One region of the Nocardioides sp. P5_E3 genome, then DNA from elsewhere that is predicted to be linked to it. Evidence: predicted binding sites of a transcription regulator. Region 1 holds the regulator's gene; each other region holds the start of a gene.

Region 1 (9,391 bases):
TCTGCCGGGCCGTATGTGGGTCAGCCCGTCTGGACGGGCTGAACAGTGGCGGCTCGTTCGAGCCGCAGCATCTTGATCTCGGCGTCGAAGTCGTCAGCCGACTCGAACGCGCGGTAGACGCTCGCGAACCGGAGGTAGGCCACCTCGTCGAGCGCGCGCAGCGGGGCCAGGATCGCGAGCCCGACCTCGTTGGCGTCGAACTCGGCCTGGCCGCTGAGCCGCAGGGCGTCCTCGACGTCCTGGCCGAGGCACGCGAGCTGGGCGTCGGTGACCGGGCGGCCCTTGCAGGCCTTGCGGACGCCGGCGATCGCCTTGTCGCGGTTGAACGGCTCGGTGGCGCCGGAGCGCTTGAGCACCGTGAGCTGCATCTTCTCGACCGTGGTGAAGCGGCGGTCGCAGGCAGCGCACGTACGGCGCCGACGGATCGAACCGCCGTCGTCGGCGACCCGGGAGTCGAGGACCTTGGTGTCCTCGTTCTTGCAGTTGGGACAGTGCATGGCGGTCCTCCTCTCGGGCGCGCTTCACACACCCGTACAACAGGGTGTGGGTTGGGGATGTTCCTGTGGACAACTAGCCTGTAGCTGTGGGATTCGCCCTCTGGCCTGTGCACCAGATGTGGATAACTACAGCGGTGTAACTACTAGATGTAGTGGTAACCGTACGCCCCGACCACTAGGTCTGACAAGCGAACGGAAGAGATCCCTCGAGGTTTTTGCCGGGTCCCCCAAAACCGCAGGTCAGTGCCGTTTCACCAGCTTCGGGACGGCGTGTCGACAGCTTCTCTTGGCCGGTTCGACTGCCCCACTCAGGCCACATCGGCCACAATGATCTCCGTGTCCACGGGGAAGAGAGCAGGGTCGCGCCGGGCGGCTCCGTCGCCTCGTAAGTTCAACAAGGCTGCCCTCGCCCTCGGCGCGGCGATCACGCTCTGCATGGTCGCCTGGGGCTACCTCGTCTACGCCGCCATCGACTTCGGTACGGCGGCGCGCAGCGGGTCCGGCGGGTCGGCCTGGAGCTTCATGGCGCTGGCCTGCCTCGGCGCGATCGCCTGCCTCTTCGCGGGCCTGCTGCTCGTCGCCCGCCTGATGCGGGCGCTGGGAATCTCCCAACCCCCGCCCTCGGACGACGCTCCCCCGCGCCCCGTCGGCGGGAAGCGCGCCGCTCGCTGATCGCGGAGCCTCAGTGTCACCTGGTGACTCTGGCGCTCCGCGTTGTCGCCCGGGTTACTCGAGGACCAGCTGCGGCAGCGCCTCGACGATCTCGAGGTCCTGCCCGGCACCCTCGACCGTCAGGGTGTCCGGGATCGACGTCCACTCCCCCTGCCCGATCCGGTACTCACCCGCATACGTCGTGTCGACCCGTACGACGACGCCACCGGTCCGCGCGTAGGCGTGGGTGATCTCGAGATCGGGGTGCGGGCTGCCGGGGCTGGCGGTCGTCGTGCTGTCGCCGTCGCCGAACAGGTAGGCGTACGAGACGGGGACGGCTCGGATCACCACCGGCTGTCCGGCGACGGTGACGGACTGGTCGATCGACCGGTGGTCGGGTGTGTAGAAGTTGGTCTCGAAGTTCACCAGGGTGCGCCCACCGCGCGGTTGCACCACGAGCTTGGACGACGGCCAGGCGATCCGCTTGAACTGCCGGATGATCAGCTTCGCCAGGTCGACCTGCTGGACCGCGTCCTGCGGCACGCAGACGTCACCCACGTCGGTCCCGTCCATGTAGACGTCGTGGACGTAGCCCTCCTGGCCGCCTTCGGTGCACTCGACGTGCTCGACGCAGATGCCGCCGTTGCCGCACTGGATCGTGACGACCCAGGTGTGCTCGTCCTGCGACCCGGATGCATCCGTGTACTCGGCATACGTCCAGGCACAGTCCGATGCGATCGCTTGCCACGTGACCTGAACGCACGAAGGGTCCGCCGCGGAGGCACCTGCCGGCGCGGGCGCCACCCCCAGCACGGAGCATGCAATGGCGACGATCACCGCCAGCGCTCTCATCAGATCACCGAATAGTTGGCCATCATGAACGAGCTGGCGTCGCGCTTCAGGATCATTCGATACCGCTGCGTGGCCGCCGGAAAGACTTGCGGGGCGTCGCCAGGAACCTCGATCCGGAGCTTGGTCGCCTTCACGTCGACGACGAACGTGGGGGGCTTGGCCGCGTCTTCCTCGACGGCAAGGACTTCGGACCCCCCGAATGCCACCTTGCCGCCTTGGTCATAGACGTCCGAGACCTGGTCGGCGTAGGTCGCGCACGCTTGGCATCCCTTCGACAAGCGCATAAAAGCGGCCGTCTCCCCAGTGCGTGCCATTTCATCGGCCGCCTCCTGCCACCGCCGGATGAAGTCCTCCGGACTCTCCGCCTGCGGCGTCTCCGACTCGGTGGGAGTCGGCGTCGGCGACGAGCTCGTGGTCTCCGGGATCTTCGGCTCCGGCTCGGGGTCGTCGGAGCACCCGGCCAGCAGGACGGGGACCGCGAGGGTCAGCGCGAGTGCGCGGCGTACGTGCATGAGGTGCCTCCCGAGAACAACGTCAGCACGCTGAAACTACCCATCCGGGCGACCGCGGAACCAGCCCGACGGCAAAACTGTGGAGAACGGCCGATGGTGGCGGCAGATGGCATGAATCCAATCGCCGCCGGTGCGATGTGCCGCCACCACACGAGCTGGGCGGCGGATGGTGGCGGCAGATGGCATGAATCCGACCGCCATCGGCGCGATGTGCCGCCACCCCGGCGAGCGGCAGCGCACGAGCGTGCGATGTGCCGCCACCCTCCCGAGCGCCACCCCGACGACCACACCGGGCACCTGGATCTCGTGACGGTCGCTGCGCGACCTCCTCGATCGACGAGGTGGTCGGAAATGCGCCGAGGGGCGGGCCACTGGGCCCGCCCCTCGGTCTTCCCCTTGGTTCCACCAGCCGGGGTCGAAGCGGCTGATGGAGGCCTCTGCGTCAGTCGGAGACGACTGGGACGCGGAGCTTCTGGCCGGCCGCGAGGCCGGCGGACTCGAGGGCGTTGAGCCGCTCGATCTCGCTCATCATGGAGCGGACGTCGCCGTCGGTGGCGATCTCGCTGGCGATCCCCCACAGGGTGTCGCCCGGCGCGACCTGGACGATCTCGGTCGGGGCCGGCTGGCCGGCCTCGCCGGTGCCGACCGCGCCGCCGGCGAGCATGAACGCCACGCCGAGGACGAGGAACAGCGACGTCAGGAAGACCGCCAGCCGGCCGCGACGGGTCAGACGAACCGTCGAGCGGGCACGCGGGATGGCGGTGAAAGCAGGTGCAAGGCTGAGGGTGCTCATGGTGGCCTCCTGGGGAAGATCAGCCGGTCGTGTTCTGTCGAGCGAATGTCTAGTCGGACCCACCGACAGTGGCTGTGACCACCGGGTGTCGATCAGACGTTCGATCGAACGTGTGTACGACGTTAGAGCACGTGTTCGAACAGTTCAAGCACCTTGTCGAACAAATGTTCGGCGTGTTCGAACGGACCTCAGCGGCGCCTCATCGCCCGCCGACCCTGGGCCGCGAAGAGCCCGGCCGCGTGCTGCATCAGCCCGGGCGCGAGCGCCGAGCCGCGGACGACTCCCCCGCGCCAGCCCGGCACGGCCCGCACGACGCGTCGGGATCCGATCAGCGCGACAGCCGCAGCAGCGACGTCGGAGACGTCGAGGATCGGGCCACCCGAGTGGACCAGCTGCGACCCGAGGCCCGCCGGGTCCTGGGCGGCGAGCATCGCCGTGTCGACCCCGTCGGGGCACAGGGCGTGGACCCCCACCCCGCGCGGCGCCTCGGCGTTGACGGAGGTGGAGAGGGAGACGACGGCGGCCTTCGTGGCGGCGTACATGCTGTAGCCCGGAACCGGCCCGAGGCCGGCGAGCGAGGCGATGTTGACGACGTCGCCGCCTGCCGAGCCGAACGCCGCGAGCGCCGCGCGGGTGCCCCACGTCGTACCGAGCAGGTTGACCTCGACGAGCCGGCGCACCTGTTCCTCCGACAGATCGACGAGGGAGCCGTCGTCACCGACCCCCGCGTTGTTGAACCACGCGGTCAGCACGCCGTGTCGCGCGGCCTCCTCCGCCACGAGGCGGTGGGCGTCAGGATCGCGTACGTCCTGGGCGAGGCCGGCGACGGCGCCGATCTCCGCCGCCGTCGCGGCCGCCGCCCAGCCGTCGACGTCGCCGATGACGACGTGGTGCCCGCGAGCGACCAGGAGCTCCGCGATCCCGCGCCCGATCCCACGGGCTCCACCCGTCACGACGCAGGAGGACGGCGGGCCGGTCAGCTGGCTGGTCGACATGCCCGGACACTAGCGACACGCGGCTTCGAACAGGTGTTTGATCCTGCGGCGTTCCGAGGTCTACGGTGGGCGCACCTGATCCTCCCTGTCCAGCCGCGGACGGAGGGGTCGACGCTAGTGGAGGACGCATGGCCAAGCAGGACGACAAGAACGTCATCGAGATGCCCGACGGCCCCCCGGACGCCACCGGTCTGACCCCGCGCCAGCAGCGGGTGCTCGCCACGATCAAGGACTCGATCGAGACCAAGGGCTACCCGCCCTCGATGCGTGAGATCGGCCAGGCCGTCGGCCTCACCTCGTCGTCCAGCGTCGCCCACCAGCTCCGCGTGCTCGAGGGCAAGGGCTTCCTCAAGCGCGACCCCAACCGCCCGCGCGCCCTCGAGGTGTTCCTGCCCGAGGTGATGGCTGCGCGGCGCAGCATGTCGAGCTCGGAGGAGCCGTCGTACGACGAGACCGGCATCGGCGACGCCAACCCCGTCGCCACCAACGTCCCGGTCGTCGGCCGCATCGCCGCCGGTGGCCCGATCCTCGCCGAGGAGCAGGTCACCGACGTGTTCCCGCTGCCCAAGCAGCTCGTCGGCGAGGGCACCCTCTTCCTCCTCGAGGTCTCCGGTGACTCGATGGTCGACGCGGCGATCTGCAACGGCGACTACGTCGTCATCCGTCAGGAGCAGACCGCCACCAACGGCCAGATCGTCGCGGCGATGATCGAGGGCGAGGCGACCGTCAAGACGTTCCAGCGCAAGGACGGCCACGTGTGGCTGCTCCCCCACAACGACGCCTACGACCCGATCCCGGGCGACAACGCGACGATCCTCGGTGTCGTGACGGCGGTGCTCCGCAGCCTCTGATCGACCGGCGAGGGACACCCCGACCAGCGAGGGTGCACGATGGCGGCATGAGCAACGTGGAGCAGTCCTATGACTACGTCATCGTCGGTGCGGGGGTCGCTGCGGCGAGCGCCGTGAAGGGCATCCGTTCGCAGGACGGGGCCGGGCGCATCGCGGTCCTGGGCTCCGAGCCCGACAAGCCGGTCTACCGGCCCGTCCTGACCAAGGACCTCTGGCTCAAGGACGACGAGACCCTCGAGGGATCCTCCCTCGCCGGCGACCTCGACGAGGACGACGCTGTCGACCTGGTCACCGACACCACGGTGACCGGGATCGACCCCGGCGCCCACGTCGTACGCCTCGCCGACGGCAGCAGCGTCGGCTACGGCAAGCTGCTGCTCGCCACCGGCGCCGAGCCCCGCGTGCTCTCCGTCGACCCCGGCCCGCGGGTCATCTACTACCGCACCGCCGCCGACTACCAGCGGCTGCGCGCCGTCGCGACCGAGGGCAGCCACGTCGCGGTCATCGGCGGTGGCTACATCGGCTCGGAGATCACCTCCGCCCTCGTGCAGAACGGTGTCCAGGTCACCCTCGTGCTGGACCTCGAGGACGTGCAGGAGCAGATGTTCCCCCGCGCCCTCGCCGCCACCCTGACCAAGGCCTTTGCCGACCGCGGCGTGACCGTCGTGCACGGCTCGGTCGAGGGTGGCGAGGAGGACGACGGCGGCGTCCGGATCCGCCTCGGCGACGGCACCTCCATCACCGCCGACGCAGCCGTCATCGGCGTCGGCGTCCTCCCGCGCACCGGGCTCGCCGAGGCCGCCGGCCTCGAGGTCGACAACGGCGTCGTCGTGGACGAGCACCTGCGCACGAGCGACGCGGACGTGTACGCCGCGGGCGACGTCGCGTCCTACCCCGACGCCCTCCTCGGGCGCCGTCGCGTCGAGCACGTCGACCACGCCGAGAAGTCGGGCGAGCACGCCGGCAAGGTGATGGCCGGCGCCGACGAGACGTACGACTACACGCCCTTCTTCTGGTCCGACATCCTCGACTACGGCTACGAGGCGGTCGGCGAGACCAGCAGCCGGCTCGACATGGTGGAGGACTGGAAGGACGGCGAGGTCGGCACCGGCGTCGTCTACTACCTGAAGTCGGGGCAGGTCCGCGGCGTGCTGCTGTGGAACGTGTGGGACAGCGTCGACAAGGCACGCGCGCTGATCGAGGAGACCACCGAGACCCCCGTGCCCGACCCGGAGTCGTTGCGGGGGCGCATCCCGTTCGGGTGAGTGGGAGGGCGCGGTCCGTGTAGCCTCGCGGCGATGTCTGCCGCCGGCCCCGACGCTCCCTCACCGGAGCTCTTCCGCACCCGTCCGGGCAACCGGCGCCGGCTGACCCCGGACGCACAGGCCGAGGTGGACCGTCTGGCCGCTGCAGGCGAGGCGTCCGCGTGGCTCAGCCCGTTGGCGTACAACCTCACCATCAGCCACAGCCACCGGTTCGTCTGGTACCGCGTGGCCAAGGTCGCGACGCGCACCATCCGCCACCACTGCGAGACGCACGGCGTGAGCATGGACGTCGACCACGCGATGCGGGTCCGCTACCCCGTGGCCAGCTTCGCCGACTACTTCACCTTCGCCTTCGTGCGCGACCCGCTGGACCGCTTCGTCTCCGCGTGGCACGACAAGGTCGTCGACAACAACTACTACGACTTCGACCCCGCAACCCACGAGCGGATGCAGGTGGTCGAGGAGTTCGCCCGCTGGACCGCCGTGCAGGACCTGTCCGCCGTGCCGGGCACCGACCAGCACCTGACCCTGCAGAGCCGGATGATCGACCTCAACCGGGTCGACTTCGTCGGCCGGCTGGAGACGTTCGACCGCGACTTCGCCGAGGTGTGCGAGCGCATCGGCGCGCCCGCCGTGCCGTCGGCGCCGAAGAACCAGACCGCCCCCGGCGGCCGCGACCGGCAGGCCTCCGACGAGCTCCGGGCGCTGGTGGCCACGATGTACCGACGCGACTACCAGGTCTTCGGCTACGAGCCGCTGGCCTGAGTCGGCTGGCTAGGACTGCCCCAACCGCTTGAGCGCCTGCCGCGCGAGCGCCGGGTCGGTGGTCGACCACATCGGCGGCAGTGACGCCTTGAGGAAGCGGCCGTAGCGCGCGGTCTCGAGGCGCGGGTCGAGCACGGCGACGATGCCGCGGTCGGAGGTCGTGCGGATGAGGCGGCCCGCACCCTGCGCGAGCAGGAGCGCGGCGTGGGTGGCGGCGACCTGCATGAAGCCGTTGCCGCCCGCCTGGTCGGCGGCCTTCTGGCGCGCGGACATCAGCGGGTCGTCGGGCCGCGGGAACGGGATCCGGTCGATGATCACCAGCTGGCAGGTGTCGCCCGGGACGTCGAGGCCCTGCCACAGCGAGAGCGTGCCGAAGAGACAGGTGTGGGGGTCCTCGACGAACTGCTTGGCGAGCTCGGGCAGCTGGGCGTCGCCCTGCGCGAGCGTGGTCAGGTGGGGCAGGCGCGTCCGCACGGCCTCGGCCGCGGTCTCCGCGGCGCGCCGGGACGAGAACAGTCCGAGCGTGCGGCCGTCGAGGGCGTCGACGAGGTCGCAGATCTCGTCGAGCTGCGCAGGGCCGAGGCCGTCGCGGCCGGGCTGCGGGAGGTGGCGGGCGACGTAGAGGATCGACTGCTGGCCGTAGTCGAAGGGCGAGCCGACGTCGATGCCCTTCCACGGCAGCGCGTCGTCGGCATCGGTGGTGGCCACCTGGTGGCCGACCCGCTCGGTGGGCTTGAGGCCGAGCGAGGTGGCGACGGCGCCGAACTCGCCGCCGAGCATCAGCGTCGCGCTGGTGAACACGACGGTCTTGTCGGTGAGCAGCTTGTCGCGCATCGGGCCCCACACCTGCAGGGGCGCGACGTGGAGGCGGGCCGGGAAGCGGTCGCGGGCCTCGCCCAACCACAGCACGTCAGCCTGGGAGCCGGCCGCCATCCGCTCGGCGTTGACGAAGACCTCCTGCACCATGCCCTTGGCCTGGGTGCGGCCGGCGTCGGCCTCTCCCTCGCCCCCGGACTCGCGCGGGAACGCCGACAGGCACCCGCGCGCCGCGTCCCGCACGAGCACGAGGGCGTCGGAGAGCTGGACCGACACCTGGTCGATGCGGCCGGGAGGGGTCGCCTCGATCGCCTCGGCGAGCTGCTGCGCAGCGTCCTCGAGGTCGCCCGCCGGGTCGCCGTCACCGTCGGTCCAGCGCATGGCGCGGCGAGCGGCCCGCTCGATGTCGGACACCCCGAGCTCGTCGGTCGCCGCCTGGGTGACGCGCGCGGTCAGCTCGTGGGCCTCGTCGATGACGACCGTGTCGTAGTCGGGGATCATCGGCACGTCCTCGATCGCGTCGATCGCGAGGAGGGAGTGGTTGGTGACGATCAGGTGGCTGCGGTGCGCCTTCTCGCGCGCGAGCTCGGCGAAGCACTCCGCCCCGAAGGGGCACTTGCTCGCACCGAGGCACTCGCGGTGGTTGACCGAGACCTGCCGCCACTCACGGTCGGTGTGGCGCGGGGCGTTGTCGCGCTCACCGCTGCCGCCCTGCTCGGTCTCCTCCTCGGCCCACGCCCGCAGCTCGAGGACCTTCTCGGCCATCGCCCCGAGAGGAACGTCGACGAGCGTGCCCTGGTCGTCGGGGACGCCGGCGCGGACCCGGTGGAGGCAGGCGTAGTTGGAGCGGCCCTTGAGGACGGCGTACGACGTGTCGAGGCCGGGCACGTCCTTGACCGCCTCGACCAGCCTGGGGAGGTCACGCTCGACGAGCTGGTGCTGCAGGGCGAGGGTCGCGGTGGCGACCACGACGCGCTTGTCGTGGAGCATCGCCGGGACGAGGTAGCCCAGCGACTTGCCGGTGCCGGTGCCGGCCTGCACGAGGAGGTGGCGGCCCTCCTGCATCGCCTCGGCGACCTCGGTCGCCATCTCCACCTGGCCGTCGCGCTGCTGCCCGCCGAGGGCGGCGACCGCCGTGCTCAGAACCTCGCTGACGGGCGCGGGGGCAGTGGCGGTCTCGGGCACCAGAGCACCCTACGTGGCGGCGCCGACGCTCCGTCGTACGCCGTCCACAGAGGCCGTCAGAAGTCGGTCAGTAGTTCTTCTTGCGGCCGATCTGGCGCTCGATGCGCCGCTCGGGCTGGCCGAGCACGCGGGCAAGGATCTTGACCCGGTAGCGGTAGGCGACCACGCCCAGGACGACGATCAGCAGGATCCACAACATGCGCCGATCC
Region 2 (9,391 bases), on a different contig from region 1:
CGTTGTGGGTCTTCGACTCCAACGAGGCCGGCACCGGTGGCGACGTCGAGGCCGCCATCGAGGACGCCCGCGCCAACGGGATCCTCATCGAGCGGGAGTACCGCCAGCAGCGGCTGATCCCGGCGTTCATGGAGCCGCGAAGCGTGGTCGTGGACCCGACCGGTGAGCAGATCACCATGTGGTCGGCGACGCAGATCCCGCACATCCTGAGGTTCGCCCTGGCGGCCACCACCGGCGTACCCGAGTCGAAGATCCGGGTCATCGCCCCCGACGTCGGTGGTGGTTTCGGCGGCAAGCTGCAGACCACGCCCGAGGAGTGGATCGCCTGGGCCGTGGCACGCCGGCTCACCAAGCCGGTGAAGTACACCGAGACCCGCAGCGAGAGCCTGATGGCGGCCCACCACGGCCGCGACCAGGTGCAGACGCTGAGCCTCGCGGCCGACAAGGACGGCAAGGTCACCGCCCTCAAGGTGCACCTCGACGCCGACCTCGGCGCCTACATCGCGATCGTCGGCGGCGGTGTGCCCGTCCTCGGCGCCTTCATGTTCAACGCGATCTACAAGTTCCCGGCCTACCGCTTCGAGTGCCAGACCGTGCTGACCAACACCACGTTCACCGACGCCTACCGCGGCGCCGGCCGGCCCGAGGCGACGTACGCCATCGAGCGGTTGATGGACGAGCTGGCCGCCGAGGTCGGCGTGGACCCGCTGGAGATCCGCGAGCGCAACTGGATCACCCACGAGGAGTTCCCGTTCACCACGGTCGCGGGCCTGGAGTACGACTCCGGGAACTACGAAGCGGCCACGGCGAAGGCGAAGGAGTCCTTCGGCTACGACGCGCTGCGCGCGGAGCAGAAGGAGCGGCGCGAGCGCGGTGACCGGGTCCAGCTCGGCATCGGCGTGTCCACCTTCACCGAGATGTGCGGCCTCGCGCCCAGCCGGGTGCTCGGCAGCCTCGACTACGGCGCCGGCGGCTGGGAGCACGCGAGCGTGCGGATGCTGGCCACTGGCAAGGTCGAGATCGTCACCGGTGCGAGCGCGCACGGCCAGGGGCACGAGACGGCGTTCAGCCAGATCGTCGCCGACCGGCTCGGCGTGCCGTTCGAGGACGTCGAGGTGCTGCACGGCGACACGCAGGTCGCGCACCGCGGGCTGGACACCTACGGCTCACGCTCGCTCGTGGTCGGCGGCGAGGCGCTGGTGCAGGCGGTCGACAAGGTCATCGACAAGGCCAGGCACCTCGCCTCGCACCTGCTCGAGGCCAACCAGGACGACCTCGACTACGCCGGCGGCCGGTTCACCGTCCGCGGCACCGACCAGGGCGTCGCCATCCAGGAGCTCGCCACGGCGACGTTCACGGGGCACAACTACCCCGAGGACATGGAGCTCAGCATCGACGCCGAGGCGACGTACGACCCCGTCAACTTCAACTACCCGCACGGCACGCACCTGTGCGCCATGGAGGTCGACACCGAGACGGGCGCGGTGAAGATGCGGAAGTACACCTGCTGCGACGACATCGGCACGATCATCAACCCGCTCATCGTGGCCGGTCAGGTGCACGGCGGGCTGGTGCAGGGCATCGCCCAGGCGCTGTGGGAGGAGGCCGTCCACGACGAGGCCGGCACGCTGGTGAGCGGGTCGTTCGTCGACTACCTCCTGCCGACGTCGGCCGACACGATCTCGTTCGACGTCCAGCACACCCAGGAGCCGAGCGTCTGCACGACGAACTCGCTCGGCGCGAAGGGCGTCGGCGAGGCCGGCACGATCGCCTCGACCCCGGCTGTCGTCAACGCGGTCGTGGACGCCGTACGACACCTGGGCGTCCGCGACATCCAGATGCCGTGCACCCCGGAGCGGGTGTGGCGCGCGATCCACGCCAACGACGGTGACGCACCGACACCCCAGGCGGCGATGCCGCACTTCGAAGAAGGCGCCCTCAACCAGGACGAAGGAGCGGGCCAGTGATCCCGGTGGAGTTCGACTACCTCGCCCCGACGTCGGTCGAGGAGGCGCTCGCCGCGCTCGGCCAGCACGGCGACGACGCGAAGATCTTGGCCGGCGGGCAGAGCCTGCTGCCGGTCCTGCGGATGCGGCTCAACGCACCGGAGGTGGTGATCGACCTCGGCGGCATCTCCTCGCTGCGCGGCATCCGCGACGACGGCGACGCCCTCGTGATCGGTGCGATGACCACCCACCACGACGTGCGCGACGACAGCCTGGTCAAGGAGCACGCGCTCCTGCTGTCCAAGGCAGCCGCGGAGGTCGCGGACTCGCAGATCCGGCACCGCGGCACCTTCGGCGGCGCGCTGGCACACGCCGATCCCGCCGGTGACCTCGGTGCGCCGGCACTCGCGCTCGGCGCGCAGTTCGTCATCGCCGGTCCCGGTGGCACCCGCACGGTCGACGCCGCGGACTTCTTCGTCGACCTCTTCGAGACCGCCATCGGTGACGACGAGATCCTCACCGAGGTGCGCATCCCCAAGCACACCGGCTGGGGCGCCCACTACGAGAAGTTCGTGCGGGTGGCCCACCAGTGGCCGATCGTCGCCATCGCCGCGACGGTCAGGGGCTCGATCGACGAGGCCCGCGTGGGGCTGACCAACATGGGCTCGACCCCGCTGCGCGCGACCGCCACCGAGCAGGCCCTCGCCGGTGCCAGCGCGACGGAGGACGGCGTACGCGAGGCGTCGCAGCTCGCGGCCGAGGGGACCAACCCGCCCTCGGACCTCAACGGCGCCGCCGACTACCGCCAGCACCTCGCGCGGGTGCTGACCGGCCGGGCCGTGCTCAAGGCCGCGGGGGCGCTGTAGTGGAGCTGAGCCACCGGTTCACCGTCCCGATCGGGGTCGAGGAGACCTGGGCGCACTTCAACGACATCGCCTCGGTCGCCGAGTGCTTCCCCGGCGCCCAGGTGACGGAGGCCGACGAGGAGTCGTTCTCCGGGTCGGTGAAGGTCAAGCTCGGCCCGATCGCGCTGCTGTACAACGGCAGCGGCACGTTCGTCGAGAAGGACGAAGAGGCCCACCGCTTCGTCGTCGACGCCAAGGGCAAGGACAAGCGCGGCAACGGCACGGCGGGTGCGAAGGTCACGGTCTCGATGGCCGAGGCCGACGGCTCGACCGACGTGTCGGTGGAGACCGACCTGGCCATCACCGGCAAGCCGGCGCAGTTCGGGCGCGGGGTGATGCARGACGTCTYCGACAAGCTGCTCGGGCAGTTCGTCGCCTGCCTCGAGCAGCGGCTGGCCGGGCCCGCCGAGTCGAGCGACGCGACCGACTCGTCGCCGGGCGCCGCGTCCCTGGTGGGCGGCGAGCCTGCAGAGCCGCCGGTCGCCGCCGCGGGGAGTGCTGCGCAGCCATCGCCGCCCGTGCCTCCCGCGCCGCCGGCACCGCCGAGGCCGCCGCCGCGGGAGCCCGAGGCGCTCGACCTCGGCAGCGCGGTGCTCCCCGTGCTCGCCAAGTCGTACTGGAAGCAGGCGCTGGCCGCCCTCGTCGTGCTGGTGCTGCTGCGACGGCTGCTGCGGAGGTCGTGATCAGAAGACGTTGAGCGGGCGGAACTGGACCGACAGCCTCGGTCCGGAGTGGGCGACCTTGGGCACGGCATGCTCCCAGGTGCGCTGGCACGACCCGCCCATCACGACCAGGTCGCCGTGGCCCATGGTCAGCGCGATCGACGCACCCCCGCCCCGCGGGCGCAGCAGCAGCCGGCGGGGGTCGCCGACGCTCACGATGGCGACCATGGTGTCGGCGGTGCGGCCGCGGCCGATCGTGTCGCCGTGCCACGCGACGGAGTCGCGACCGTCGCGGTAGTAGCAGCACCCGGCCGTCACGAACGGCTCACCGAGCTCGGGGAGGTAGTGCTCGCTGAGCGCCGTGCGCGCCTGGGTGAGCGCGGGATGGGGGAGCGGGTCGGCGGCGAGGTAGGTGTGCACCAGCCGCGGCACGTCGACCACGGCGTCGTACATCTCGCGCCGTTCGGCCCGCCAGGGCACGCGATCGACGAGTGCGGAAAACACGGTGTCGGGGTCGTGGAGCCAGTTGCGCTGGACATCGACCCACGCTCCGTGGGACAGCAGGCGACGCTCAGGAGACAGCACCGCGGAATCCGCGGCGGCGTCGGCGAACAGGGACGACTGGAAGTCCACGAGGCCCATGGTACGCGATGAGTCGAACATCCGTTCGAACATCAAGAAATTGTCAAGGGTTTGCCACAGGCTTGGTCAATTTGCAGACTGCCGGTCCAGCCCAGTCATAGCCTGAGTGTCATGGAACCCGTGGACCTCGTCGTCCCGCGTCAGCGGGCACTGAAGCACGTCCAGGTCCGCGAGCACGTGAGGGGCCTCATCGAGACCCAGCCGCCCGGTTCCGCAGCCCCGTCCGAGCGCGAGCTCGTGGCCCGCTTCGGTGTCGCGCGGATGACCGTACGCCAGGCGCTCGACGCCCTCGTCGCCGAGGGCCTCCTCGAGCGGATCCCCGGCCGCGGCACCTTCGTCGCCCAGCCACCCCGGACCTCAGGCCGGCTCACCTCGTTCACCGAGGAGATCCGCCGACGCGGGATGCTGCCCGAGTCGCAGACGCTCCTCGCCCGCGTGGAGCAGGCCGGCCCCGGCGTCGCGAGGGCGCTCGACATCTCGCCCGGTGACCCCGTTCTCCACTGGCGCCGCCTGCGCCGCGCCGACCAGGCGATCGTGTGCGTCGAGGACGCCTACCTCAACGAGGTCCTGCTGCCCGGCTTCCTCCAGCACGGCACCCCCACCAGTCTCTACGAGGCGCTCGGCGCCCGGGGCCTGCGCCCGACCGAGGTCGAGGACTCCATCAGCGCCGACCGCGCGAGCGCCGACGAGGCCGCGATCCTCGAGGTCGAGGAGGGTGACCCGGTGCTGCGCCACGCCCGCCGTGCCGTGTCCGACGGCCGCATCGTCGAGGTCTCGCGCACCTGCTACCGGCACGACCGCTTCACGGTCTACCTCCAGCTCAACGACCGCTGAGGTCCGCGAGCTCGCGCTGGAGGTTCGCCCGCGCGGCGTCCTCCCACAGCTCGCGCGCGTGCGAGGTGCTGAAGAGGTGCGCCCGGGCGACCAGGTCGCGCAGCACGGCTGCCCGGCCGGCCCGGAAGTCGGCGTCGCCGACGTGCGCGAAGTCCGCGCGCACCCCGGCCACGTAGGCGTCGTACCGCCCCCGGGGTGCGGCCAGGATGCCCAGGTCCGCGTCGCTGAGCGCGGCGCCCGCCGGGTCGTCGTCGGCGGGGCGGTGCTCGACGGTCATCCGCACCAGCCGCGCCACCTCGTCCGCCCAGGTCGCCGGCAGCGCGCCCTCGGCCCAGCGGGCGGAGCGCTCCTCGTCGTCGTCGGCCCCGTCGTAGACGGCGTCGTGGAACCACGCTGCGAGGTCAACGACGGTGCGGTCGAAGGGCGCGCCCGCCGCGGCCAGCACCTCGAGCCGGTCGAGCACCTCCTCGAGGTGGCGCAGGTCGTGGTAGCCGGACCGGTCCCAGGCCGCCAGCAGGTCGTCGCGGAGCGCGTGGTGGTCGGGCAGGGGCCAGCGGTCGGCGAGGCTCACCGCTGGGTCGCCTCGTGCAGCTCGCGCGCCTCGGCGTGGCCGGAGGCCATCGCCCATCGGATGGTCCGGGTGGCTGCGGCGCCCAGCACGCGGTTGGTCACCCGGGGCACGGGCGGCAGCCGCAGCTCGCGGCGCGCGTCGGCCGGCAGCAGGCCGATGGCGGCCGAGGCGAGCGCGAGGTAGCCCGGACGCGCCGCCACGGGGAGGTCGGGGTGCAGCAGCAGGAAGCGGATCGCCTCGTGGGCGGCCGGGGTCCCGCGGAGCTCCGGGGCGTACGCCGCCAGCGTGGCGCGCAGGTCCTCCTCGGACCGCGGGGGGTCGAGCACGCCGAGGTGCCCGGCCGCGACGGCGGCCTGGGCGACGTACTCGTCCCGCTCCGCCCCGACGAGCGGCCGGTGGCCGTAGCGGTCGTGCGCGACGAGGAAGCTGTGGATCTCGGCGGCGTGGACCCACCCGAGCAGGTGCGGGTCGGAGGCGGCGTACGGCGTGCCGTCGGGCATCGTGCCGGTCACCGACTCGTGCGCGCGCTGGACGGCGCGGATCATCTGCAGGGCGTCCTTCTCGGCGCCGAACGTGGTCATCGCGATGTAGGTCGAGACCTGCGCGAGCCGTCCCCACATGTCGCCGCGGTAGCCGGAGTGGTCGGCCACGCCCTGCATCGCGGCCGGGTGCAGGGACTGGAGCATGATCGCGCGGATGCCGCCGACGAACATCGAGGCGTCGCCGTGGACCCGGCCGATGGGGGAGTCGGGGGTGAACCAGCGCGGGCCCGGCGTGCCGTGGACACGTTGCCGGTTGCGCGGGCCGTCGGGGCCGGCGACCTTGCTGAACAGCTCGGCGCCGAGGCGGTCACGGAGGGTCACGCGGTCGAGGCTAGCCAAGCGTCCGAAGTGGCCCGCTGGTGGCGCCCGCTGCCTTTTGACTTCGAGTACTCGAAGTTCCTACCGTCGATGACGTGACCAGCCACGCCCTGCCCCGCAGCTACTCCATCAAGGAGGCGGCAGCCCTCACCGGCCTGCCGGCCAGCACGCTGCGCTACTACGAGCAGATCGGGGTCATCGCCCCGATCAGCCGTGGCGCCAGCAGTGGGCACCGCGTCTACGACGACGAGGACCTGGACCAGCTCATGTGGGTCTCCTGCCTCGCCGCCACCGGGATGTCGGTGGGCGACATGCGCCTCTACATGGCCAACAACCGGCTCGGTGCGGACGTCGCCGCGGACCAGGAGCGGCTGCTGCGCGAGCAGCAGGAACGCCTCGCGACCGAGGCCAGGGCACTGGTGCTCCGCCAGCGCTACGTGGACCTCAAGATCGCCTACTGGCAGGCGGTCCAGGAGGGTGACGCGGCGCGCAGCGAGCAGGTCTCCGACCAGGCGCGGGCGCTCGCCGACGAGCTCCGCGCGGTCACGCACGACCCGATCCACTGACCGGCCACACCCCGGTCAGCACCCCCACAGAAGGACGGACCAACCCCCATGCGCGTGAACGCCTACGCAGCCCCCTCGGCCGGTGAGCCGCTGGCCCCCACCACCATCGAGCGTCGTGAGGTCGGCGCCCACGACGTGCTCATCGCGATCGAGTACGCCGGCATCTGCCACTCCGACATCCACACCGTCAACGGCGACTGGGGCCCGCAGCCCTTCCCCGTCGTGCCGGGCCACGAGATCGTCGGCACCGTCCAGCAGGTCGGCGGCGACGTCACCAGCCACCGCGTCGGCGACCGCGTCGGCGTCGGCTGCATGGTCAACTCGTGCGGCGAGTGCGACAACTGCCGCAACGGCGACGAGCAGTACTGCGTCAAGGGCATGATCGGCACCTATGCCGTCACCGACGTCGACGGCACCACCACCCAGGGTGGCTACTCCACGCACGTCGTCGTGGACGCAGGTTTCGTGCTCTCCGTGCCGGAGGGCCTCGACCCGGCAGCTGCCGCGCCGCTGCTGTGCGCCGGCATCACGACGTACTCCCCGCTCCGTCGCTGGAAGGCCGGCCCGGGCCGTCGCGTCGCCGTCGTCGGTCTCGGCGGGCTCGGCCACATGGCCGTGCAGATCGCCCACGCGATGGGTGCCGAGGTCACGGTGCTCTCGCAGTCGCTGAAGAAGCAGGAGGACGGCCTGCGGCTGGGGGCCGACCACTACTTCGCGACCTCGGACCCCGACACGTTCGAGGCCCTGGCCGGTCGCTTCGACCTCATCGTCAACACGGTGAGCGCCTCGATCGACGTGAACGCCCACCTCGGCCTGCTGGCCGTCGACGGCACCCTCGTCAACGTCGGCGCCCCGCCGGCGCCGCTGCCCGTCAACGCGATGTCGCTCATCGGCGGCCGGCGCTCCTTCGCCGGGTCGATGATCGGCGGCATTGCCGAGACCCAGGAGATGCTCGACTTCTGCGCCGAGCACGGCATCGCCGCCGAGGTCGAGGTGATCGGTGCCGACCAGGTCAACGAGGCGTACGAGCGGGTGCTGGCCTCCGACGTGCGCTACCGCTTCGTCATCGACACCAGCACGCTGGGCTGACGTCCCTGCTCGAAGGTCGCTCGTGCCCGCCGCGAGCGATCTTCGGGCCGGGCCCCGCGGCGGACCTCGGCCCGACGGCTAGGCGGGGGACGGCAGGTCGCCGGCGTCGACGATCCGGTAGGCGTAGCCCTGCTCGGCGAGGAAGCGCTGCCGGTTCTGTGCGAAGTCGGCGTCCACGGTGTCGCGCGAGACGATCGTGTAGAAGTGCGCGCTGCGGCCCTCGGTCTTGGGGCGCAGCAGCCGCCCGAGCCGCTGGGCCTCCTCCTGGCGCGAGCCGAACGACCCGCTGACCTGGATCGCCACCTCGGCCGACGGCAGGTCGATCGAGAAGTTGGCGACCTTGCTCACCACGAGCAGGCCGACCTCGCCGGAGCGGAAGGCGTTGAACAGCCGCTGCCGCTCCTTGACCGGGGTCTCGCCCTTGATCACGGGGGCGTCGAGCATCTCGGCGATCTCGTCGAGCTGGTCGATGTACTGCCCGATCACCAGGGTCGGCTGGCCTGCGTGCTGCTGCACGAGGCGTCGTACGACATCGATCTTGGCGTGGGTGCACGAGGCGAGGCGGTAGCGGGTGTCGGGGTCGCTGGTCGCGTAGGCCAGCCGCTCGCCGTCGGGCAGGCTCACGCGCACCTCGACGCAGTCGGCGGGCGCGATGTAGCCCTGCGCCTCGATGTCCTTCCACGGGGCGTCGTAGCGCTTGGGTCCGATGAGCGAGAAGACCTCGCCCTCCCGGCCGTCCTCGCGCACGAGGGTGGCGGTGAGGCCGAGCCGGCGACGCGCCTGCAGGTCGGCCGTCATCCGGAAGATCGGCGCCGGCAGCAGGTGCACCTCGTCGTAGACGATGAGGCCCCAGTCGCGGGCGTCGAGCAGCTCGAGGTGCGGGTAGACGCCCTTCCGCTTGGTCGTCAGCACCTGGTAGGTCGCGATCGTGACCGGACGGACCTCCTTGACGGCTCCGGAGTACTCGCCGATCTCGTCCTCGGTCAGTGAGGTGCGGGCGACCAGCTCGTCCTTCCACTGGCGGGCGCTGACCGTGTTGGTCACGAGGATGAGCGTGGTGGCGCCGACGTGGGCCATCGAGGCAGCTCCGACGATCGTCTTGCCGGCACCACAGGGGAGCACCACGACGCCGGAGCCGCCGTCCCAGAAGGACTCGGCGGCCTCGCGCTGGTAGGGGCGCAGCGTCCAGCCGTCCTCGGCGAGGTCGATGGCGTGGGCCTCGCCGTCGACGTAGCCCGCGAAGTCCTCGGCGGGCCAGCCGAGCTTGAGCAGCGCCTGCTTGAGGTTGCCGCGCTCACTGGGGTGGACCGCGACGG
Region 3 (9,391 bases), on a different contig from region 1:
CCGACACGAAGCCGGCCTTCCTCGCGGCGGTGGGCGAGGCGCTCGACTTCCCCGACCACTACGGGCAGAACTTCGATGCCCTCGCCGACTGCCTCCACGACATCGGGAGCGGTCGCGACGGAGTCGTCCTGCTGTGGGACGGCTGGTCGACGCTCGCCCGCGCGGACGAGAAGGCCTTCAGCATCGCCCTCAGCGTGCTGGGCTCGCGGGTCAACGACGAGCGAGGCGTGCCGTTCACCGTGCTGCTGCGGGGCGAGGGTCCCGTCGTGCCCGGTGTCACCAGCCTCGACTAGACGTCGCAGCTAGACCGAGCGCTGGGTCGCCGCTGCCGCCAGCTCGACGAGCACGTCGCGCGCGTGCGCGTCGATGTCGGCTGCCCGGAGGGCCTCGACCGCGTGGTCGGACAGCTGGCCGATGACCGCCTCGACCTGCGCGCGCGCCCCGGAGTCGTCGATGATGCCGCGCAGCTCGTCGACGTCGGTGGCGGTGAGCGACGTGCCCAGCGCGGCGTCGAGGCGCTCGGCCGCGGCGCGGGGAGCGGCATCGAGCGCGAGGGCGACGAGCACCGTGCGCTTGCCCTCGACGAGGTCGTCGCCGGCCGGCTTGCCGGTCTCCTCCGGGTCACCGAACACCCCGAGCAGGTCGTCGCGCAGCTGGAACGCCTCGCCCAGGGGCAGGCCGAAGCGGCCGAGCTGCTCGAGCTGACTGGGCGTGGCCCCGGCGAGGGCGGCGCCGATGTGGATCGGGCGCTCGATGGAGTACTTGGCGGACTTGTAGCGCAGCACCGTCATCGCCGTCTCGACGTCCGCCCGGCCGCGCGCCTGCACGGAGACGTCGAGGAACTGGCCCGCGATGACCTCGTTGCGGCACTGCTCGAAGATGGCCAGCCCGGGAGCGACCTCCTCGGCGGGGAAGCCGCTGCGCCGCAGCATGTCCTCGGCCCAGCCGAGCAGGAGGTCGCCGAGCAGGATCGCGGCGGCGGCGCCGTACTGCTCGGGGTCGCCGCGCCACCCGGCGGCTCGGTGCTCGGCCTCGAACGCGCGGTGGGTCGCGGGCCGGCCGCGCCGGGTGTCGGAGGCGTCCATGAAGTCGTCGTGGACGAGCGCGCTGGCGTGCAGCACCTCCAGGGAGGCGCACGCCCGGGCCAGGGCCGCGTCGTCGTCGACCGACGGCCGGATGGCCCGGTGGCCCCAGTGGCAGAAGGCCGCCCGGAACCGCTTGCCCCCGCTGACCGCCGTACGTGCCTCGGCGATCAGGCGACCGGCGTCGGGACCGAGCGGGGCGAGCTCGGTCCCCCGCTCGTCGAGGAAGGCATCCAGCACCTGCTGGACCCGGTCGCGGAAGTCGGCGGGGTCCCAGGTCGTCACCCATTCAGCCTAAACACTGGACACGGCGCCGAGGACGGCGCGGTCCTCCGTAGGCTGTTGCGCATGACGCACGGACGGGGACAGAGCATGCGCGAGCTGCTCGCGCGCGGAGACCGGTCGTTCTCCTTCGAGTTCTTCCCGCCCAAGGACGAGGCCGGCGAGCAGCAGCTGTGGCAGGCCATCACCGATCTCGAGCCCTACGGGCCGACGTTCGTGTCGGTCACCTACGGCGCGGGCGGCACGACGCGCGACCGCACGGTGGCTATCACCGAGCGGATCGCCCGGGAGACCAGCATGCTCCCGGTCGCGCACCTGACCTGTGTCGGGCACACGACCGACGAGATCGCCGCGATCCTCGACGACCTCGGCAACGCGGGCGTCGAGCACGTGATGGCGCTGCGGGGCGACCCGCCCGGAGGTCCCGGCACGCCGTGGACGCCCACGGAGGGTGGGCTCACGTACGCGAACGAGCTGGTCGCACTGATCAGGGAGCGCACCGACATGCGCATCGGCGTCGCCGCCTTCCCCGAGGGCCACGTCGACGCGGCGGACCTCGACCAGGACGCGCAGGTGCTCAAGGCCAAGCACGACGCCGGTGCGGAGTTCGCGGTCACCGACATGGTGCTGCGAGCCTCCGACTACGTCGCGCTGGTCGAGCGGGCCGCCGCCGTCGGGGCCGACTTCCCGATCATCCCGGGCATCATGCCGATCCTGAACCTGCGCTCGATGGAGCGGATGGTCGAGTTCTCCCGCCGCCAGCTGCCCGAGGAGACCACGGCCCGCCTCACGCCGTACGCCGACGACCCGGCCCGGCTGCGGGCCGAGGGCATCGCGATCGCGACGGAGCTGTGCGCGACGCTGCTCGACGCCGGGGCGCCGGGCCTCCACTTCTACACGCTCAACCGGTCCAAGGCGACGCGCGAGATCTTCGCCAACCTGCAGATCACCGTCTGACGCGCATGCAGACCGTCACCGTGACCGGCACCGGCGTGGTCGCCGTCGTGCCGGACAGCGCGGTGGTGCGGCTCGCGGCCGTGGCACGGGGCAGCAGTGTCGCCGAGGCCTACGCGGCGATGGCTGCGGCCGCCGCCACCGTCGTGGAGGTCGCGCACCGCCGCACCGAGGAGCGCCGGGTCGCCTCCTCCGGCATCTCCGTGTGGCCGGCGCGCGACCACGAGGGGCGCGAGGCCGGCTACGAGGCGCGGCACTCCTACGCGATCGCGTGCCCGGACCTGGCGACCGCCGGGGCGTTGCTGAGCGACCTGACGGGCGAGGTCGGCGACTCGCTCGCGATCGACGGGGTGGCCCTGGAGGTCACCGAGGACCACGGAGCCGGTGCCCGGGCCCGCGAGGCCGCGTTCCACGACGCGCGCGAGCGGGCGGCCGAGCTGGCCCGGATGGCCGGTGCGGGACTCGGCGCCGTGCAGACGATCGTCGAGGGCGATGCCGACCGAGGCCCCTCGCCGATGCCGAAGATGGCGCTGGCCCGCGCGTCGGCAGGTGACCTCGAGCCGGGCGAGGCGTCGGTCGCCACCACCGTCACGGTGGTGTGGGAGCTCGCCTACTGACGTGGGGCCCGGCCGACCATCTCGGCGACCAGCGCGGCACTGAGTCCGGTGAACGGCAGGCCCGACCCGGTGGTGGCGTGCGCCCCGGCGGCCAGCACGCCGGCGATCGGCGTCCGCGGGCCAAGCCGCGCGCGGGCCGTGCGGGGACCCTGCCACTGCACGCCGTGCGGCGAGCCGCCCCACGCCTCGACGAGGTCGGCAGGCGTGCGGTCGACGCGGGCGACGACCTGACTGCGGACGTCGAGGCCGTGGCGCGCCAGCGCCGTCAGGACGTCCTCCGCGATGAGGCCGCGTGCCAGCACCGTCCATGCCGCCGCACCGTCCGGCGCCCGGCCACCCGTGCGCACCACCAGCAGCGGGTCTCCGTGGAGCACCACCTCGTGGGGCAGGTCGGGCACCTCGCCCTCGAGCCCCACGTGGCACACGACCGGCGGGAAGGCAGGCATCGTGCGCCGGACGTACGACGCGAGGGCGGGCAGCCGCCGCGGGTCGATCGCGACGACCACGTGGTCGGCGTCGACCTCGCCGACCGCGGTCCGGACCGCCGCGACCCGGCCGTCGCGCACGACGAGGTCGATCGCCGGAGTGCCGGTCAGCACGGTGACGCCCCGCAGCGCGAGGCGGTCGGCCATCGCCACGCCGAGGGCGGCGAGCCCGCCGGGGACGGTCCACGACCCGAAGCGCTGCTCGAGGTAGACGTCGACGCCGGCGAGCACGGGCGCCCGGCGCAGGTCGTGGCCGTCCATCACGACCCGGTGGCCGGCGAGCAGCCGCAGCCGCTCGTCGTCGAGCGACCGACGAAGCCGCTTGTGCAGCGACTCGCGCCGGTCGAGCATCGCCACGAGCTCGCGTGGCGCGACGTCGGGGTCGTAGGGCCGCTCGTACCACTCCTTGCGCAGCAGCTCCCACAGCTCGCCGTACGACGCCACGTGGTCGACCCACTGCCGGCCGAGGCCCGCGCCGAGGGACTCGACGGCCGCGAGCTGGCCGGCTCGCGAGCCGCCGGGGAGCCGCACCGTCGAGCCGTCGGCGAAGCGGTGCTCGCGGACCAGGTCGAGCGGCTGGAGGTCGAGCTCGCGCTCGAGCGGGCGGCCCGACTTCCGGAACAGGTCGCGCACGACCGCCGGCAGGAGCGTCGTGGTCGGCCCGGCGTCCCACGCGAAGCCGTCGCGCTCGACCGTGGTCAGCGCGCCCCCGAGGTGCTCGGCGCGCTCGAGGATCGTGACCGCGTGGCCCAGCTTGGCCAGCCGGGCAGCGGCCGCCATGCCGCTGAAGCCACCTCCGACCACCACCACACGAGCCACGGGGGAACCCTAGGCGTCCGCTAAATCGCCCGCTCGACGGGTTCCTTGTTCTTCCAGCGTCGCCAGCCGCGGCGCACCAGCCGGGTGAGGACCAGCAGCAGGCCCAGGCCGGTGAGGAGCAGGACACCGGCGATCGCGGCGGCTGCCTGCGGGTGCTCGAGCGAGAACCACACCACCCCGAGCACGGCGGCGTCCTCGGTGAGGCTGGCCCCGATGTTGGTCACCGGCTCGGGGGAGGAGTTGATGGCCAGCCGGCCGCCCGCCTTCGCCAGGTGGCTCAGGAGTGCCGTGCCCCCGCCGACGACGCCGAGCACGGCCTGGTCCAGCGAGGCGGCGTCGCCGGCGAGCAGCACGCCGATGACCGCGCCGACGGTCGGCCGGATCGCGGTGGAGATGGCGTCCCAGGTCGAGTCGATGTAGGGGATCTTGTCGGCGACGAACTCCATCGCGAACATGAAGCCGGCCGCGGCCAGCACGTCCCACCGGCCGAGGGCGTCTGGGATGTCGGCGTAGGAGCCGACCCGGTCGGCGATGCCCAGCACCAGCACGACGAGGTAGGCGTTGATGCCGCTCGCCCACCCGCTGGAGAAGGTGAGGGCCAGGGCGTCCATCAGCGGGTCCCCATCAGTCCACCTCGACCTCGACCGCGCCGGTCATGGTCACCAGCTCGTCGTACGACGTCGAGAACACCGCGGCGGGGTGGCCGGCCGCAGCCCACACGACGTCGTGCCGACGCAGCCACGGGTCGATCCAGGTGCGGATCGGCGCCGGGTGGTCGATGGGGGAGACGCCGCCGATCACCTGACCGGTGTGGCGGCGCACGAAGTCGGGGTTGGCACGCTTGAGCCGGGTCACGCCGATGCGGTCGGCGACCGACGCCGTGTCGACGCGGTGGGCACCGGAGGTGAGGATGAGGACGGGCTCGCCGTCACCGTCGAAGAGCAGGCTGTTGGCGATGGCGCCGACCTCGCACCCGAGCGCCGCCGCGGCGAGTGCCGCAGTGTGGGCGCTGTCGGGCAGGATGACCACGTCACCGGCGCCGCCGCGCCGGGTGAGGTCGCCTCGAAATGAGGTGATCGATGCGTGCTCGGTCGACATGATGCGAGCCTAGCGACGAACGACGACGATCCTCAGGGGGACTTCAAGATGGCGCGCGACCTGCCGGGATCCGTGGTCAACAGCATGCGAGTGCTCGGACTGATCGTGGCCACGTCCGGCGTGATCACGCTGCTGATCTGGCTGATGCGCGACGACGTCATCCTCGGCTGGGCCAAGGGCAACCCGTCGGCGCAGGAGATCCTCTCCCAGGGCGGCATCGAGCTGCTGCGCGACAGCCCCATCGTGCCGGGGTTCGTCGCCCTCTCGGTCGTCGCGTTCGTCGGCTTCGCCCTGCTGGTGCTCGTGCTCGGCTCCTTCTTCGTCGGCGGCTACGGCTGGACCCGCCCGGTCCTCACCGCCACCGCCGGCGTCGGCGTGCTGGTCGGCGTGGTCGGCCTCGACAACAACCTCCCGGTCATCTTCGTGGTGCTGTCGGCCCTGGTGATCGTCGAGGGCCTGGTGCTGTCGTTCTTCCTCTGGCAGCGCGAGACGACGGCCTACCTGCGTCGGGTCTGACGTCCGCTCGGCGCGTCCGCCGCGCGGTCCACTCCCGTCGTCCTCGGGCTCCGTCCTCGGCTTCGTCCTCGGGAGTCGCGTCAGCCCTTGACGGGCTGTCGGTGGGGGGTAGTACCGTTCTCGTTGTTCGAACATGTGTTCGATGCGACCCGGGTGGCGGTGACCTCGACCCCCACCGTCCCCCGGGTCGGCCCCGGGGTCGACGGATGTGCGAGGAGGCGCGATGAGGCAGTACGACGACCCCGTCGAGGTGCGACGAGGCGAGGCCGAGGACCCCGACCAGTTCCTGTGGCGGGGCAGGTTGTGGAAGGTGCGCGCAGTCGTCGCGCACTGGGTGGAGACCGGTCCCTGGTGGCAGGGCGCGTCCGACGGCGGGTCCGACGGCGGGTCCGACGGCGGGTCCGACGGCGCGGAGTCGAGGACGATCACCGACCTCGTCGCCGAGCGCGAGCTGTGGCGGGTGGAGGCCGGCCGCGGGATCCAGGGCGGGCGGCAGCAGTCGGGCGACCAGCAGTCCTACGGCGTCTTCGACCTCTCCTTCGACTGGACCGACGGGCGCTGGCAGCTCGTCGGGTGCCTGGACTGAGGGCCGGCGATGACCTCGACGACCAGCCCCGGGCCCTCCGTCGGACCCCACATGCTCCCCGCCACCTCGCACTCCTACCTCGAGCGGTCCGCGACGTCGCTGCGCGACTCCATCACGGCGCGCGACGTGCCGACCCGCTACGCCTGCGCCCACGTCGCGGCGCTCTGCGCCGCGGCCGCCCTGCTCGCGGCCCGGGCCCGCCCGGCCCCGCGGGGCCGCCGGCAGAAGAACGCGTGGGTCCTGCTCGCCGAGGTGGCCCCCGAGCTGACCGAGTGGGCGAGCTTCTTCGCCGCCGGTGCCGGCAAGCGCGCCGCCGCCGAGGCCGGGTCCACCCGGGCCGTGACCGAGCGGGAGGCCGACGACCTGTTGCGCGACGCCGACCGGTTCCTCGCCGTGGTCGAGCAGGCGCTCGGCCTGGTCCCGCACGCCAGCGTCGCCTGAGGGCGGGGCGAGGTGTCGTCAGACCCGTTCGTCCACCTCCACGTCGCCTCCGGGTTCTCCCTGCGATACGGCGCGTCCCACCCCCACGTGCTCGTCCAGCGGGCGGTCGAGCACGGCATGGACACCCTTGCCCTCACCGATCGTGACGGCACCTACGGCGCGGTGAAGTTCGTGGGCGCCGCCCGCCGGGCCGGCATCCGGCCGGTGCTCGGGGTCGACCTCGCGGTCGCCCCGACCACCGACATGGCGACCGGGGGCGCGTCGACCGGGGGAGGTGGGCGCCCGCCCCGACGTCGTACGCCGGCGCGCGGGGGCGTGTCCCGCGACAGGTCACCGCAGCAGGGGGGCGGCGCCCGCGTCACCTTCCTGGCCATGGGCCGGGCAGGCTGGGCGTCCCTGTGCCGGATGGTGTCCTCGGTCCACCTGTCCGGGGAGCGCGGGCGACCCGTCGCAACGCTCGACCTGCTGGCCCCCCACCTCGCGGGCGGTGACGTGCTCGTGCTGCTCGGGCCGTCCTCGGAGCTGGGCGCGGTCGCCACCCGGCGCCGCGACGACCTCGGCCCGACGGTGCTGGCGCCGTGGCTCGAGGTGGTGCCCCGCCCCAACCTGGTCGTCGAGCTGGTGTCCCACCGGCTCGGCCGACGCGGGGGCGCCTGGGGGCCGGGCACGTCGGCCCACGCCGCGCGGATGGCCGGTCTCGCCCGCCGCGCCGGCCTCACGACGGTGCTGACCAACGCGGTGCGCTACACCGACCGGCTCGACGCGCCGACGGTCGACGTGCTCGACGCGGCCCGCCGACTGGTGCCCTTGGGCTCGGCCGGGCTGCGCGACGTCGGTCCCGACGGCGCTCGCGGCAACGCCGAGGGGTTCCTCAAGTCCGGCAAGCAGATGCACGAGGTGGCCGACGAGATCTGCCGCCTCGCCGGGCTGGGCGACAGCGAGCAGGAGGCGAGGCGGTTGCTCGCCCGCACGCGGGCGGTCGCCGACCGGTGCGCGCTCGACCCGCGAACCGACCTCGGCATCGGCGAGGTGCACTTCCCGGAGCTCGAGCTCCCCGACGCGGGCCCGCACCGCACGGCAGACGCGCTGCTGCGCGCCCGCTGCGAGGCGGCGATCGGCTGGCGCTACGGCACCGGCCCGAGGATGCGGGTCTGGAAGCGGCTCGACGACGAGCTCGAGACCATCCGGACCCTGGGCTACGCGTCCTACTTCCTGACCGTCGCCGACGTCACCGACCTGATCGGTGAGATGGGCGTCCGTCGTGCCGCGCGCGGGTCCGGCGCCGGCAGCCTCGTCAATTACCTGCTCGGCATCTCCGGGGTCGACCCGATCCGCCACGGCCTGCTGATGGAGCGGTTCCTGTCGCCCCTGCGTGCCTCGCTGCCCGACATCGACGTCGATGTGGAGTCCGCCCGGCGCGAGGAGGTCTACCGCGCGATCCTCGACCGCTTCGGCGGCGAGCGGTGCGTCACCGTCTCGATGATGGACACCTACCGGGTCCGCCACGCGGTCCGTGACGTCGGCGCCGCCCTCGGCATGCCGCCGGGGGAGGTGGACGCGATCGCCAAGGCGTTCCCCCACGTCCGTGCCCGCGACGCCCGCTCGGCGCTCCGCGACCTGCCCGAGCTGCGGGCCAGCGGGCTCGGTGACGGCGCACTCGACCGCTTCTTCGGACTGGTCGAGCGGCTCGACGGGCTGCCGCGCCACATCGCGATGCATCCCTGCGGGGTGCTGCTCTCTGACGTGACGCTGCTCGACCGCACACCCGTCGAGGCGTCCCACGCCGGGTTCCCGATGAGCCAGTTCGACAAGGACGACGTCGAGGAGCTCGGCCTGCTCAAGCTCGACGTGATCGGCATCCGGATGCAGTCGGCGATGGCCCACGCGGTCGCCGAGGTGCGCCGCGTCGACGGGGTGCACGTCGACCTCGACGACGAGGCGCAGGTGCCGTTCGACGACGCCACGACCTACGACCTCATCAGCAGCGCCAAGACCCTGGGCGTCTTCCAGATCGAGTCACCCGGACAGCGCGAGCTCGTCGGCAAGTCCGGCATCGAGACCTTCGACGACATCATCACCGACATCTCGCTGTTCCGCCCCGGCCCGGTCAAGAGCGACATGATCACGCCCTACCTCGAGGCCAAGCACGGGTGGCGGGACGTCCACTACCTCCACGACGACCTGCGCCCGATCCTCGAGGGCACCCGCGGAGTGGTGGTCTTCCACGAGCAGGTGATCGAGATCATCGCGACGTTCGGCGGTGTCTCCTACGCCGAGGCCGACGAGAAGCGCCGTGCACTCGGGAGCACCGACGGGATGGCCGCCACGAGGACGTGGTTCCTCCCGCGCGCCCTGGGCCAGGGCTACGACCTCGCGCTGGTCGAGCGCATCTGGACGGTCCTCGAGGCGTTCGCGTCGTTCGGCTTCTGCAAGGCCCACGCCGCCGCGTTCGCCCTGCCGACCTACCAGTCGGCGTGGCTCAAGGCCCACTGGCCGGCGCACTTCCTCGCC

Evidence for each region. Region 1 encodes LexA, which represses DNA repair genes until DNA is damaged. Its sites were predicted from a motif close to TCGAACANNTGTTCGA; they were not measured.
Region 2: ACXJKB_RS21460 (alpha-ketoglutarate-dependent dioxygenase AlkB) is a predicted target of LexA. The motif match lies at 4,169-4,184, and genes of this name have one in related genera.
Region 3: ACXJKB_RS03495 (DUF6504 family protein) is a predicted target of LexA. The motif match lies at 5,981-5,996, and genes of this name have one in related genera.

Annotation. Positions count from the first base shown of each region.
Region 1 is NZ_JBFUMR010000017.1:22,689-32,079, forward strand. It holds gene nrdR (transcriptional regulator NrdR) at 21-497, opposite strand; gene ACXJKB_RS12370 (hypothetical protein) at 834-1,169, shown strand; gene ACXJKB_RS12375 (hypothetical protein) at 1,224-2,000, opposite strand; gene ACXJKB_RS12380 (hypothetical protein) at 2,000-2,512, opposite strand; gene ACXJKB_RS12385 (LysM peptidoglycan-binding domain-containing protein) at 2,955-3,305, opposite strand; gene ACXJKB_RS12390 (SDR family NAD(P)-dependent oxidoreductase) at 3,494-4,300, opposite strand; gene lexA (transcriptional repressor LexA) at 4,429-5,151, shown strand; gene ACXJKB_RS12400 (NAD(P)/FAD-dependent oxidoreductase) at 5,199-6,416, shown strand; gene ACXJKB_RS12405 (sulfotransferase family 2 domain-containing protein) at 6,450-7,181, shown strand; gene ACXJKB_RS12410 (ATP-dependent DNA helicase) at 7,191-9,185, opposite strand; gene ACXJKB_RS12415 (hypothetical protein) at 9,250-9,381, opposite strand.
Region 2 is NZ_JBFUMR010000046.1:14,831-24,221, forward strand. It holds gene ACXJKB_RS21445 (xanthine dehydrogenase family protein molybdopterin-binding subunit) at 1-1,967, shown strand, start outside; gene ACXJKB_RS21450 (FAD binding domain-containing protein) at 1,964-2,812, shown strand; gene ACXJKB_RS21455 (SRPBCC family protein) at 2,812-3,534, shown strand; gene ACXJKB_RS21460 (alpha-ketoglutarate-dependent dioxygenase AlkB) at 3,535-4,155, opposite strand; gene ACXJKB_RS21465 (GntR family transcriptional regulator) at 4,267-4,989, shown strand; gene ACXJKB_RS21470 (HD domain-containing protein) at 4,976-5,560, opposite strand; gene ACXJKB_RS21475 (oxygenase MpaB family protein) at 5,557-6,423, opposite strand; gene ACXJKB_RS21480 (MerR family transcriptional regulator) at 6,516-6,986, shown strand; gene ACXJKB_RS21485 (NAD(P)-dependent alcohol dehydrogenase) at 7,035-8,075, shown strand; gene ACXJKB_RS21490 (DNA repair helicase XPB) at 8,154-9,391, opposite strand, start outside.
Region 3 is NZ_JBFUMR010000004.1:92,325-101,715, forward strand. It holds gene ACXJKB_RS03455 (barstar family protein) at 1-293, shown strand, start outside; gene ACXJKB_RS03460 (polyprenyl synthetase family protein) at 303-1,367, opposite strand; gene metF (methylenetetrahydrofolate reductase [NAD(P)H]) at 1,431-2,321, shown strand; gene ACXJKB_RS03470 (SIMPL domain-containing protein) at 2,327-2,935, shown strand; gene ACXJKB_RS03475 (phytoene desaturase family protein) at 2,929-4,239, opposite strand; gene ACXJKB_RS03480 (DUF4126 domain-containing protein) at 4,260-4,850, opposite strand; gene ACXJKB_RS03485 (YbaK/EbsC family protein) at 4,864-5,337, opposite strand; gene ACXJKB_RS03490 (hypothetical protein) at 5,386-5,853, shown strand; gene ACXJKB_RS03495 (DUF6504 family protein) at 6,077-6,439, shown strand; gene ACXJKB_RS03500 (SAV_6107 family HEPN domain-containing protein) at 6,449-6,880, shown strand; gene ACXJKB_RS03505 (DNA polymerase III subunit alpha) at 6,893-9,391, shown strand, end outside.